Regions from separate parts of the Kitasatospora sp. NPDC094015 genome, predicted to be linked through region 2. Evidence: riboswitches for the same ligand, from Rfam matches in the RefSeq annotation. Region 2 holds a riboswitch; each other region holds the start of a gene.
What was found. A riboswitch is a leader RNA that binds a small molecule or an ion and turns the genes downstream of it on or off. The one in region 2 is predicted to bind cobalamin.
Positions count from the first base shown of each region.

Region 1: another riboswitch for cobalamin. It lies ahead of ABT014_RS26260 (cobalamin biosynthesis protein); the one in region 2 lies ahead of ABT014_RS08515 (ribonucleoside-diphosphate reductase subunit alpha).
Region 3: another riboswitch for cobalamin. It lies ahead of ABT014_RS27220 (prenyltransferase/squalene oxidase repeat-containing protein); the one in region 2 lies ahead of ABT014_RS08515 (ribonucleoside-diphosphate reductase subunit alpha).

Region 1 is NZ_JBEOUL010000026.1:77,282-81,405, reverse strand. It holds gene ABT014_RS26265 (cobyric acid synthase) at 1-914, opposite strand, end outside; gene ABT014_RS26260 (cobalamin biosynthesis protein) at 1,179-2,117, opposite strand; cobalamin riboswitch at 2,196-2,358, opposite strand; gene ABT014_RS26255 (helix-turn-helix domain-containing protein) at 2,648-3,337, shown strand; gene ABT014_RS26250 (alpha/beta hydrolase) at 3,453-4,124, shown strand, end outside.
Region 2 is NZ_JBEOUL010000005.1:116,580-120,703, forward strand. It holds gene ABT014_RS08515 (ribonucleoside-diphosphate reductase subunit alpha) at 1-1,701, opposite strand, end outside; cobalamin riboswitch at 1,861-1,990, opposite strand; gene ABT014_RS08520 (GNAT family N-acetyltransferase) at 2,084-2,596, opposite strand; gene ABT014_RS08525 (hypothetical protein) at 2,704-2,868, shown strand; gene ABT014_RS08530 (helix-turn-helix domain-containing protein) at 2,965-3,930, shown strand; gene ABT014_RS08535 (histidine phosphatase family protein) at 3,979-4,124, opposite strand, start outside.
Region 3 is NZ_JBEOUL010000028.1:81,504-85,627, forward strand. It holds gene ABT014_RS27215 (adenosylcobinamide amidohydrolase) at 227-982, shown strand; gene ABT014_RS27220 (prenyltransferase/squalene oxidase repeat-containing protein) at 970-2,376, opposite strand; cobalamin riboswitch at 2,483-2,605, opposite strand; cobalamin riboswitch at 2,651-2,797, shown strand; gene ABT014_RS27225 (prenyltransferase/squalene oxidase repeat-containing protein) at 2,963-4,124, shown strand, end outside.

The sequences.
Region 1 (4,124 bases), on a different contig from region 2:
GTGCCGGGCAGCACCACCAGGTCCGCGTCGGCCAGCTCCTCCGGCCGGGTGGCCCAGCGGACCAGGACGCCCGGCTCCTGGGCGAGCGCGTCCAGGTCGGTGAAGTTGGACAGCCGCGGGAAGCGCACCACGGCCACCCGCAGCACGTCCGCGCCGTACGGGCCGGCGGACGCCTGCTGCTCGACGACGGTGGTCAGGTCCAGCGAGTCCTCGGCGTCCAGCCACAGGCCGGGCAGCATCGGCAGGGTGCCGAGCACCGGACGGCCGGTCAGCCGGTGCAGCATGTCCAGACCGGGCGCGAGCAGCCGGGCGTCGCCGCGGAACTTGTTCACGAACCAGCCGGCCACGTGCCGCTGGTCCTCGGCCGAGAGCAGCGCGAGCGTGCCGTACATCGCGGCGAACACGCCGCCGCGGTCGATGTCGCCGACCACCACGGTCGGCAGCCCGGCGGCCGTGGCCAGGCCCATGTTGGCGATGTCCCGGTCCCGCAGGTTGATCTCGGCGGGCGAACCGGCTCCCTCGCAGACCACCACGTCGTACCGGCCGCGCAGATCCGCCAGGCACTCCAGCGCCCGCTCCAGCAGGACGGGCTTGCGCTCCCGGTAGTCCAGCGCCCCGACCTCGGCCACCGGCCGGCCGAGCAGCACCACCTGACTGCGGCCGTTGGCACCCGGCTTCAGCAGCACCGGATTCATCGCCGCCTCCGGCTCGACCCGGGCGGCCGCGGCCTGCATCGCCTGCGCCCGGCCGATCTCGGCGCCGTCCGCGGTGACGAAGGAGTTGAGCGACATGTTCTGCGCCTTGAACGGCGCCACCCGCACCCCCTGCCGCACCAGCCACCGGCAGATCCCCGCCGTCACCACCGACTTCCCCGCATCCGAGGTCGTCCCGGCCACCAACAACGCCCTACCCACACCCGCCTCCGATCCACCGACCCCCGACACATCCAGCGAAACCCACCCTGCGCACCGGGATACCTCCGGGGGCGCGAGGAACTGCGCGCTGCGGTAGGCGCGGCGCCGTCACTCCCGATGCCGCGCAGTTCCCCGCGCCCCTAGGGGTGGTTGCCCGCACGTGGGTGCCTTCAGGGGCGCGAGGAACTGCGCGCTGCGGAAGGCGCGATACCGTCACTTGCGACGTCGCGCAGTTCCCCGCGCCCCTGCGGGTCGGGGTCGTCCTCATGAGCGGTGTCGCTTCAGGAGGGCCGCCGCCGAGGTCGTCGCCAAGGCGAGGAGGCCGACGCGGCGGGAGAGGGTGCAGGCGCGGTCGATGTCGTCCACGGTGACCGGCCGGAGTTCGGCCCCCAGGACCGGCCGGTGCTCGGTCCGCGTCCCGTACTGGAGGGTGCCCCCGAGCCGTACCCCGAGCGCCCCGGCGAACGCCGATTCGGCCTGGCCCGCGTTGGGGCTGGGGTGGGAGGAGCCGTCCCGGCGCCAGATCCGCCAGGTGCGGCCGGGTTCCGGTGAGGCGGCGACGGTGAGCAGGGCGGTGAGCCGGGCCCCGGGCCAGCCGGCCACGTCGTCGAGCCGGGCGGAGGCCCAGCCGAACCGCGCGTACCGGGCCGAGCGGTGACCGACCATCGCGTCCAGCGTGTTGACGGCCCGGAAGGCGAGCAGCCCGGGCGCCCCGGCCACCGCGCCCCAGACCAGCGCGTTGACCACCGCGTCCGCGGTGTTCTCGGCGACCGACTCGACCACGGCCCGGGCCAGTTGCTGTTCGTCCAGGCCGCTCGGATCGCGCCCGCACAGGTGCGGCAGCCGTTCCCGCGCGGCGGTCAGGTCGCCGGCCCGCAGCGCCCCGGCGACGGTCTCCGCCTCCCGGGTGAGCGAGGTGCCGCCGAGCACGGTGAAGGTGGCGGCGGCGGTGAGCGCGGTGCGGCCCAGCGGGGAGCGCCGCAGGGCCCGGTCGGCCAGCGCGGTGCCGGCCGCGACGGCGCCCACGCAGACGGCGGTGTACAGCGCGCCGGCGCCCCGGTGGTCGCGCCACAGGGCCCGCTCCAGGCGGCCGGCGGCCGTGCCGAACAGGGCGACCGGGTGGCCGCGCCGCGGGTCGCCGTAGCGGGCGTCCGCGAGGTGGCCGAGGGCGGCGCCGAGCAGGTGGGGGGCGGCCGCGCTCAGCCGGCGCACGGCGCAGCGAGCGGAGCTCGGTTCGGGGCAGCCTGCATGGCTCGCGTGTCCTCACTCAGGGTCCGCGCCCTGGATCGACGAACGGCGGCGAGAGTCTCCTGGCTTCCGGGTCGGACGCACCCCCGCGTCCCGGCCGAGGGCGGCCGGGCCGAGCGTGCTCCCCGGTGACAGTGGCGGGACCGCGCCGGATTCGCACCGGCTTCCTCTCCTTGCCTCCGTATGGCCCAAGGATCTGACCACGGGCCCGGACCGGGAGTCAACCGGTCCGCCGGAGGCCTTGATCACACGTCATCACCCCAGCTCACCGGGGTCGCCGAAGGGTGCTGCGGAGGCCCGGGGACGCTCCGGCGCGCTACCCGCGTAGCTTGCGCCCGGCGGCGGCCGCCGTCACTACCTCCGAGTAGTGCGGCCGTTCGGAGGGCCGGGGCTGTGTGATCGGCCAGTCCACTGTCCGACCGTCCAACCGGGCTTCGTGTGTTCGGCGGGTACAGCGCGGGCCGCGCCGCCCCTAGCTTCGTGGCATGCGACGAAGACAGCCCGAACCGACGCCGGTGCCGTTCTCCCCGGCGGCCGCCCGTGCCCACCGCGCCGGGCTCGGCCTGACCCCGGACCAGGTGGTCGAGGGGATGGCCGCGCACGGGGTGCGGCTGCTGCCCGCCCATGTGATCGGGTGGGAGACCGGCGGGATCCGGCCGTCCGAGGAGGAGTTCATCGCGCTGGCGCGCGCCCTGTGGTGCCCGCCGGCCCAGCTGATGGGCGCCCCGCCCGACGGACTGCGTGACTTCCGGGTCGCCCGGGAGCTGAGCCAGGAACAGGCGGCCCGCCGGATCGGCGTCACCGAGCAGGCGTACCGGAAGGCGGAGGACACCGGCCGGTGGACCGGGGACGCGGAGCAGACCCGCGCGCTGGCCCACGTGCTCGGCCTGGGCCTGCGCACGCTGGTCCGGATCACCCATCACCAGGACGACCTGGAGCAGCGGCTGCGCCAGGTGGTGCAGGGCCGCTGGCAGGCCCAGCTGAAGCCGGTGGCCCGGCTGGTGCCGGTCGACCGGGAGGTGCTCGCCGAGGTCCTGGCCGAACTGCAGGGGGAGTACCAGGTGCCGATGCACTGGGGCGCCGCCACCCCGGCCGCCGCGGAGCCGTCGCGCCGCCCGCCCGCCGCGCGGTTCTGGGAGCTGCTCGCCGGACGTTCCACCGAGATCCCGGTCTGAGGCCGCGCGGGGCGTCCGGCCCCTCGAACGGCCGCTTCCGGTGGCTGCGCCGGGGCGCGGGCGGTGGACTGGGACCGTACCGCGTCCGATCCGCGACCAGCATCCGGGGAGCAGTATGCGTTGGGGTACCGCCGCCATCGTGGCAGCAGCCGCCGTCGGGGCCGGGGCGGCGGCCGGTCTGCTGCTCGGCCGCAAGGTCTCCGAGCGGGTCCTGCGCCCCGGCGTCGAGCCCGGCGGCGCCCGCCCCGCGCTGCGGGTGCACGCCCTCGCCCCCGGCCTGGTGACGCTCAGCCGGACCCCGGACTCGGTCCGCCCCGGCCGCTACGGCCTGGAGTGGGGCGAGGGCGGCCACGCGGTGGTCGGCGAGGTGGTCGCCACCGGCGTGCAGACCGTGACCCGCCGGCTGGAGCGGGCCGAGCTGGGCACCCTGGTCACCGGCACGGAGGTCCGGCTGACCCCCCGGGTGTACGTCGGGGACCCGTTCCGCGCGTTCGGGATGGCGTTCACCGACGACGCGGTGACCGGTGAGCTCGGTCCGCTCCCGGCCTGGTTCGTCCCCGCCGTCCGCGGGACCTGGATGATCCTGGTGCACGGCCCCGCGGCCGACCGCACCCAGGCGCTCCCGGTCATGCCGCTGCTGCACTCGCTCCAGCTGCCCACCCTCACCGTCACCTACCGCGGCGACCGCGGCGCACCGGGCTCCCCGGACGGCCTCGGGCACTTCGGGGAGACCGAGTGGCGGGACGTGGAGGCGGCGATCCGCACCGCGCTGGCCTCCGGCGCGGGC
Region 2 (4,124 bases):
CTGACCGAACTGCTCGGCCAGCTCGCTGGAGCGCTCGTAGGCGGTGAGCATGATGCGCTCGGAGATCAGCGTGGACAGCCGCTTGGCCTCGGCCGAGTCGAAGTCGATCCGGAGCTTGAAGAAGACGTCCTGCAGGCCCATCACGCCCAGGCCCACGGGCCGCCAGCGGGAGTTGGAGTTCCCGGCCTCGGGGGTCGGGTAGAAGTTGATGTCGATGACCCGGTCCAGGAAGGTCACGGCGGTGCGCACGGTGGCGTCCAGCCGGTCCCAGTCCATCGCGCCGAGCAGGTCCTCGACCGAGGCGCCGTCCGCCACGTGCGAGCCCAGGTTGACCGAGCCCAGGTTGCAGACCGCGGTCTCGGAGTCGTCGGTGACCTCCAGGATCTCGGTGCACAGGTTCGAGGAGTGCACCGTGCGGCCGGGCAGCGCGGTCTGGTTGGCGGCGCGGTTGGAGGCGTCCTTGAAGGTCATCCAGCCGTTGCCGGTCTGCGCCAGGGTGCGCATCATCCGGGCGTACAGGGTCTGCGCGGGGATGGTGCGGACGGCCTTGCCGGCCTGCTCGGCCTTCAGGTACGCCTCGTCGAACTCGGCGCCCCAGAGGTCGACCAGCTCGGGCACGTCGGCCGGCGAGAACAGCGACCAGTCGGCGTCGGCGTTGACCCGGCGCATGAACTCGTCCGGGATCCAGTGCGCCAGGTTGAGGTTGTGGGTGCGGCGGGCCTCTTCGCCGGTGTTGTCGCGGAGCTCCAGGAACTCCTCGATGTCGGCGTGCCAGGTCTCCAGGTAGACGCAGGCCGCGCCCTTGCGCCGGCCGCCCTGGTTGACGGCGGCGACCGAGGAGTCCAGCGTGCGCAGGAACGGCACGATGCCGTTGGACTGGCCGTTGGTGCCGCGGATCAGGCTGCCGCGCGAGCGGATCCGGCTGTAGGACAGGCCGATGCCGCCGGCGTGCTTGGACAGCCGGGCGATCTGCGCGTAGCGCGAGTAGATCGAGTCCAGGTTGTCCAGCGGCGAGTCCAGCAGGTAGCAGCTGGACATCTGCGGGTGCTTGGTGCCGGAGTTGAACAGGGTCGGCGAGGACGGCAGGTAGGAGAGCGCGCTCATCAGTGCGTACAGCTCGGCCACCTCGCGCACCGACTGCTCGCTGTCGCCGACCGCCAGACCGGCCGCCACGCGGAGCAGGAAGTGCTGCGGGGTCTCGATCACCTTGCGGGTGATCGGGTGGCGCAGCAGGTACCGGGACTGCACGGTGCGCAGGCCGAAGTACTCGAAGCGGTCGTCGCCGCGCTGGTCGATCAGCGCGTCGAAGGCGTCCGCGTGCTTGGCCACGAACGCGGCGGTGGTGTCGCCGATCAGGCCCTCGGCGTGGCCGACGGCGATCGAGGCGGAGAACGAGAGGGCGCCCTGGCCGATCGCCTCGTCCGAGATCTCCAGCGCGAGCAGGCGGGCGGCCAGCTTCGAGTACTGGGGGTCCTCGGCGATCATCGACGCGGCGGCCTCCACGGCCAGCCCGCGCAGCTCCGCGAAGTCGGAGCCGGCGTGGCGGCCGCGCAGCGCGGCGGCGGCGACGTGGCCGGGGTCCACCTGGGGGAGGTCGGTGCTCCGGTCGGTGAGCAGCCGGAGCAGCGCGGCACCGGGATCGGTCTGGGCGACGGAGGCTGAACCCTGGGACGGCAGGGCGACTGAGGCAGCGACGGTCAAGGCGCACTCTCTCCTGTGGCGGCGGCGGACGAGATCAGCCGGACCGTCTCGGACAGGGCGGAGCGGCACGCCGAAATCACCAGGCGCGCGTGGTCCCACCCCGGCCCACCCGCGAGGCCCGGACAAGTACTGCGGTGCTGCAAGGCATCTGCGGGGAAGCCGTGTGGCACACCGTCGGCAGGTCTCGGACTCGCGGGTCAAGGTGTTGCGAAGCCCGCTCACCGTTGCGGGGCAGTCCCGGACTCCCACCGGGTTCCCCTGCGTCGACAGCGAGAGCGAGCATACATGTTGTGGGCGGGCTCAGGATGCGCCACCAGATGTAGTGCCGCGTGTCGTGGTCGCTCGATCGCGTTGCGCCACGGGGTCGGCCGCCGGACGGGCCTCAGAATGTGATGGAGTAGACGATCACGTCGATCCCGGGCGCCGGCTCCCAGTCCCGCTCCGGGGTCCGCCGGAAGCCCAGTCGTTCGTAGACGCGGTGCGCCGCGGTCATCTGCGGGCGGGTGGAGAACGCCATCCCGGTCAGCCCGAGCTCGCGGCTGCGGGCCATCGCGGCGCGCACCAGCGCGCTGCCGGCGCCGCGGCCGCGGGCCGCCCGCGCGACCGCCAGCATCCGGATCTCGCCCTCGTGCGGCTCGGCGATGTCCGCCCACGGGTTGCCGCCCGCGGCGAAGGTCACGCAGCCGAGCACGGCTCCCGGTCCGCCGGCCGGGTCGAGGGCGACGAGCAGTTCGGCCTCCTCGGACCGCCGCCGGGCGTCCCCGAGGAGCTCGGCGTACGGGCCGTCGGGCTTGCTGTGGCCCTCGCCGACGTAGACCTCGACGCAGAGCGCTCCGGCGGGGGCGAGGTCCTCCTCGCGGGCGGGACGGATGACGAGATCGGTGGCGGCGTCCATGCCCCCAGTCTGCCGGTGGCCGGCCCGGGGGCAGCGGGCAGGGTGCCGGGCCGGGCGGGGCGCCCGGAGCCGGTCAGGGGCCCGGCCAGGGCGCGGGGCGAGGTGCCGTGCAGCCGGTCCGGGAGGTCGGGGTCGGCCGGACGGCCGCCGGGGCGGTGCCAGTTGTCCCGGCCGTGCCGGCCGGTGCGGTCCAGGTCGCGCCCGACCAGCAGGCCGAGCAGGCCGAAGCCGCCGACCGCACCGGCCAGTGCGAGCACGCCGAGCAGGGATGAGGAGGTCATGTCTCCACCTTCGCCGGGCCCCGGCCGGGCCACGAGTGGCAGAAATGCCCACTTGCCTCGAAAACCTGCCACCGTCATCCTGGAGCCATGCTGAAGAACGTGGTCACCGTGGTGCTGGAGGAGATCCACCCGTTCGAACTGGGGGTCGCCTGCGAGATCTTCGGCCTGGACCGCAGTGACGACGGCCTGCCGGTCTACGACTTCGCGCTCGCCTCGGCCCGCCCCGGCCCGCTGCGCACGCACGCCGGCTTCAGCGTCGACGTGCCGCACGGCGTGGAGCGGATCGCGGAGGCCGACCTGGTGATCGCCGCCGCGACCGGCATCCGGGACGAGTTCCCCGCCCCGCTGATCGAGGCGCTGCGGGCGGCCGTGGAGCGGGGCGCCCGGGTGCTGTCGATCTGCAACGGAACCTTCCTGCTGGGCGCCGCCGGGCTGCTGGACGGGCGGCGCTGCACCACCCACTGGCGGCACTCCGAGCGGCTCGCCGCGCGCTTCCCGCTCACCACGGTCGAGCCGGACGTGCTCTACGTGGACGAGGACCCGGTGATCACCGCCGCCGGCACCGCGTCCGGCATCGACGCCTGCCTGCACCTGGTCCGCAAGGTCCAGGGGCCCGAGGTGGCCCGCGGGATCGCCCGCCGGATGGTGGTCGCCCCGCACCGGGACGGCGGCCAGGCCCAGTTCGTCGCCCGGCCGCTGCCGGCCGAGGACGGCGAGTCGCTGGGCGGCCTGCTGGAGTGGCTGCGCCACCACCTCGACCTGGACCTCACGGTGGACCAGCTGGCCGCCCGGGCCCACATGTCGCCGCGCACCTTCGCCCGCCGCTTCCAGCAGGAGACCGGGACCACCCCGCACCGCTGGCTGACCGGTCAGCGGGTGCTGCTGGCCCAGCGCCTGCTGGAGGGGACCGGCGAGCCGGTGGACGCGGTCGCGGCGCGCTGCGGGTTCGGCAACGCGGCCACCCTGCGGCACCACTTCGGGCGCTGGCTGGGCACCACGCCGCAGGCGTACCGGCGGGCCTTCGGCGGCGTGGGGCAGGGCGCCGGCCGCTGAGCGGGCGGCGCCGGGGCGGGGCGGGGTCGCGGGCGGGTCGGGGCGCGTTCAGGCGCCCGGCCGGTCCAGGTGGCCGGTGTCGTTCCAGCCGTCCGGCCGCAGCCGGCCGCAGTCGGCCCGCCAGCGGCTGGCGGAGCAGTTGCGGACCGGGTCGAGGGCGAGCAGCTCGGGCTCGGTGAGCCGGTCCAGGATGT
Region 3 (4,124 bases), on a different contig from region 2:
CCGCCTGTGGAAGGGGGCGTCAGGTTGTCACGTAGCAGCCTGCGATCCATCGGAACCTGTTCATCGGAATATTGTCCCCCTCGGTGCGATGCAGGGGCGGAACAGCGCCGCCCCTTGTGGGCATGATCCGCCGTCGGCCCGGCGCTCGGTAGGGTCGGGTGGGCCCGATCCCTGGGCGGTCCGAGTCGAAGGTGGAGCGTTTCGTGGAACTGATGCGGCGGGCCGCGTGCTGATCGAGCGGGCGTGCCGCCCCGAGGACGGGGCCTGCCGGCACCTGCTGGTGTGGCGGGCCGGTCCGGGCTGGCGGATGGTCAGCAGTGCGGTGCTCGGCGGTGGGCTGGGCGACCGGGAGTGGGTGGTCAACGCGCAGGTCAGGGCCGGGTACGGCCGGATGGATCCGGATCGCCACCTGGCCGAGCTGGCCGCCGCGCAGGGGCTGGCCGGGCCGGGGGCGGGCCTGATGACCGCCGCCGAGGTGGACCGGATGACCTGGGCGTGCGACGGCGGCGCCGCCGCCGTGGTGACCGCCGGCGTCGGGGTGCCCGCCTGGGCCGCCGCGCCGGAACCCGGGAGCGAGCCGACGAAGGCGCCCCCGCAGCGGCCCGCCTTCGTCCCGGGCACCGTGAACATCCTGGTCGCCGTACCCGCCGCGTTGTCCGACGCCGGCCTGGTGAACCTGCTGGCCACCGCCACCGAGGCGAAGGTGCAGGCGCTGCTGGACGCCGGCTACGACTGCTCGGGGACGCCGTCGGACGCGGTCTGCGTCGCCGTCCGGCAGGCCCGCCCGGGCGAGGACGCGGAACCGTTCGGCGGTCCGCGCTCGCCCTGGGGTGCGCGGGTCGCCCGCGCCGTGCACGCCGCGGTGCGCGCCGGAGCGGAGGCGGACCGCGCGCGCCGGGCCCGGGGTCCGGTGCCCGACCATGCGCGGTCCCGGCCGGAGTGCTGCCGCACCGACCTGCTGCCGCTCGGTCAGCTGCCGTAGCGCAGCGAGACGGTGTCGCCGACGTTGACCACGGTGGCCCGGGTCGCGGCGGTGGCGGCGGCGTTGTCCAGGCTCGCCTTCCAGGTGGAACCGCCGCTGTTGGCGGTGCCGTTGAGCGCCGTGACGGTGCCGCCGCCGGTGGACGGGGTGACCGAGGTGACGCAGCCGCTCGGGGTCGCGGTGGCGGCGGCGTCGAGGACGGCGCCCAGCGTGGTGGTGCCACCGGTCGGGGTGAGGGTGACGGCGCAGACCTTCAGCCCGGCGGTGCCGGTGCCGTTGTCGACGACCAGGGCGACCCGGGTCGCGGTGCCCGCCGTGAAGGCGGTGGTGGCGACCCAGGTGGGCGCACCGGCGGTGGTGGGGGCGGGCGGGGCGGCGGTGAAGCCGGCGCCCGTGACGGCGCGCAGCCCGTCGACCGAGGCGTAGGGGGAGGGGGAGGTGTCGGTGGGCAGGTACTTGAAGCCACCGGCGGGCTTGAACTGCTGGGCGATCAGGAAGTCGATCGGCGTCCTGCCGCTGCCGCTGGTGAAGTCGGCGCCCTGCGGGTTGATCCCGCAGGCGTTCAGCCCGGAGACCGCCCAGCCGTTGGAGTCGGTGTTGGCGCCGAACATGGAGTTGAAGGCGCCGGAGGAGATCAGCTTGCCCTTGAGGAAGTTCTTGGCGGCGACGATCGCGGCGTCGGTGCCGGGGACGCCGCTGCTGCACAGCGAGGCCATCGCGGCGCCGGTCATGTCGATGTCGCTGCCCTGGGCGAGCGCGGTCGGGTTCCCGGCGGCCTTGCCGTAGTTCCAGCCGCCGTCGTTGTGCTGGTTGGCCCGGACGGCCGTCACGGTGGCGTCGATCAGTGCCTGCGGGACGCGCTGGGTGCCGCCCTGGGTACGGGCCCCGCCGAGGGCGAGCAAGCCGAAGACGGTGCCGTTGAAGTTGGCGGACGGGCCGTAGTAGCCGGGCTCGGCGGTCTGCCAGTACGCGGCGAGGTCGGCGATCAGGTTGCGGCCGGGGCCGACCCGGGCCGGGTCGATGCCGGCGGCGTAGGCGTTGAGGGTGGCGCGCTCGTAGTCGGTGACCACGGGGGAGGCGCTCGGCCAGGTGGTGGCGGCGAGCTGGTTGCGGTACACGGTACGGGCGTTCTTGCTGGTGTCGCCGCCGGGGGCGACGTCGACCGCGGCGGTGCCGGCCGCGGCCAGCGCGCTGAACGCCCACTCGTTCGAGAGGCCGCCTCCGGTGACGTAGCTGCCGTCGGCGGCCTGCAGCGACTTCAGGTAGGTCACGCCGGTGCTCTTGGAGGTGGCGATCTGCGCGGGGGAGGCGGTGGCGCCGGCGGGCACGGCGGACAGCAGCAGGGCGCCGGCCGCCAGCGCGACGACGGTGGCGGAGGAGTGGCGGAGGGGCACGGTCGGGCTCCTTGGGTGGTGGGCGCCGACCGGTCCCGCGCGGGCGGTCCGATCGAGGGCCGCGCGCCGCCGGGGGCCGCCGCCCGGGTCGCGTGGGCTGGCTTTCGCTCGTGGTGCGCGCCGGGTGGGCATTCGGGCTCGGAGCGTCGATCCGCCCCACACCGCTGCGCGTCAGCCCTGGATTCGCACCAGGTTCCCCCACTCGGCCACCCGGGACGCTATCGCAGGTCGGGCCCGCTCACGAGGTGTCGAAGGCGACATGACGCCTCGTTGACGCCCCGCTGCGCCGCGTGGTCTGATGAACCGGTTTTCACCCTTGGCAGTCAGGGGAAGCCGGTCCAAGTCCGGCGCTGACCCGCAACCGTGGACCCGCAACTCGTGGCGGGTGAGCCGGAATGCCTGCGCCGAGGAGCAAGTCAGCAACACGTGCGTCGTCGCGGACTACGGCGCGGTCTGACCCGGGCGCCCTCCCCTGATGCCCGGTCGGCTGCGCCGTCGTGCTCCGCCTCGACCGACCAGGGAGTCGCCGGTGAGGGTCAGCAGCAGTCGTACGAGTCCGGGCAGCAGAGGGCGCACGCTGGCGTCCGTGCTGCTCGCCAGTGCCATCGCGGTCAGCGCGGGCGGCACGGTGCTGCTCGGCCACCCCAGCAGGGCCGCCGCCGACCCGATCGAGGAGTGCACCGCCACCACCGGCGCCGTGGTCGCCGTCGACTTCGGCCACTGGGGCGGCAGCGTGGTCCGCGGCTGCGACGCCCACCCCACCACCGGGATGAACCTGCTGCACAACGCCGGGTTCACCACCACCGGCACCGAGCACGACGGCCCCGCCTTCATCTGCCGCCTCGGCAGCAGCACCTTCGGCAACGGAACCCAGTACCCGACCGCCGCCGAGGAGCCCTGCGTCAACACCCCGCAGGCGACGGCGTACTGGTCGTACTGGATCGCCGAGCCAGGCCAGGACACCTGGTCCTACAGCCAGTTCGGCGCCGGCACGCAGAAGCCGAAGCCGGGCGAGGTCGAGGCCTGGGTGTACGGCGGCACCGACGTCGGCGGCAGCAGCGGCGCGCCCGCGTTCACCCCGGACTCGGTCCGGGCGAAGAACCCGGCCAGCCCCTCACCGTCCACCTCCACCTCCGCCTCCGCGTCGACCTCCGCGTCGGCGTCGGCCTCCACGAGCCCGACCGTCGCGCCGCCCGCCACCGGTGACCCCGCCGCCGCGGCGGCCTGGCTGGCCGGCCGGCTGGTCGACGGCGACCACATGGAGAACTGGGCCTTCGAGGGCCCCGACCTGCCCCGGACCTCGCTGACCGCGATCGCGCTCGCCGCGGCCGGCACCCAGGACCCGGCCCTGCGCAAGGTCGTCGCCTTCCTGGAGGCGCACACCGACGCCTTCCTGCTCCCCGACGGACCGGCCGGCAAGCCGGACGCCCGGGCGGCCGCGCTGCTCGGGCTGGTCGCCGAGAGCACCGGCCGCAACCCGCGCGCGTTCGGCGGCCGCGACCTGCTCGCCGCGCTCACCGACCACGTGTGCACCGCTGCCGGGGAGGACGGGAAGTGCACCGCCGCCGGCGACTTCCTCGGCGCCGCCTCGCCCTGGGTCCAGGCCCTTGGCGTGATCGCCCTGCTGCGCGGCGAGGTCACCCCGCCCGCCGCCACCCTCGCCCGCTTCGAGGCGCTGCGGTGCGCCGACGGCGGGATCGCCGGCGCGATGATCGTGCCCGGCGAGAACTGCGAGTCGGACCCGTCCA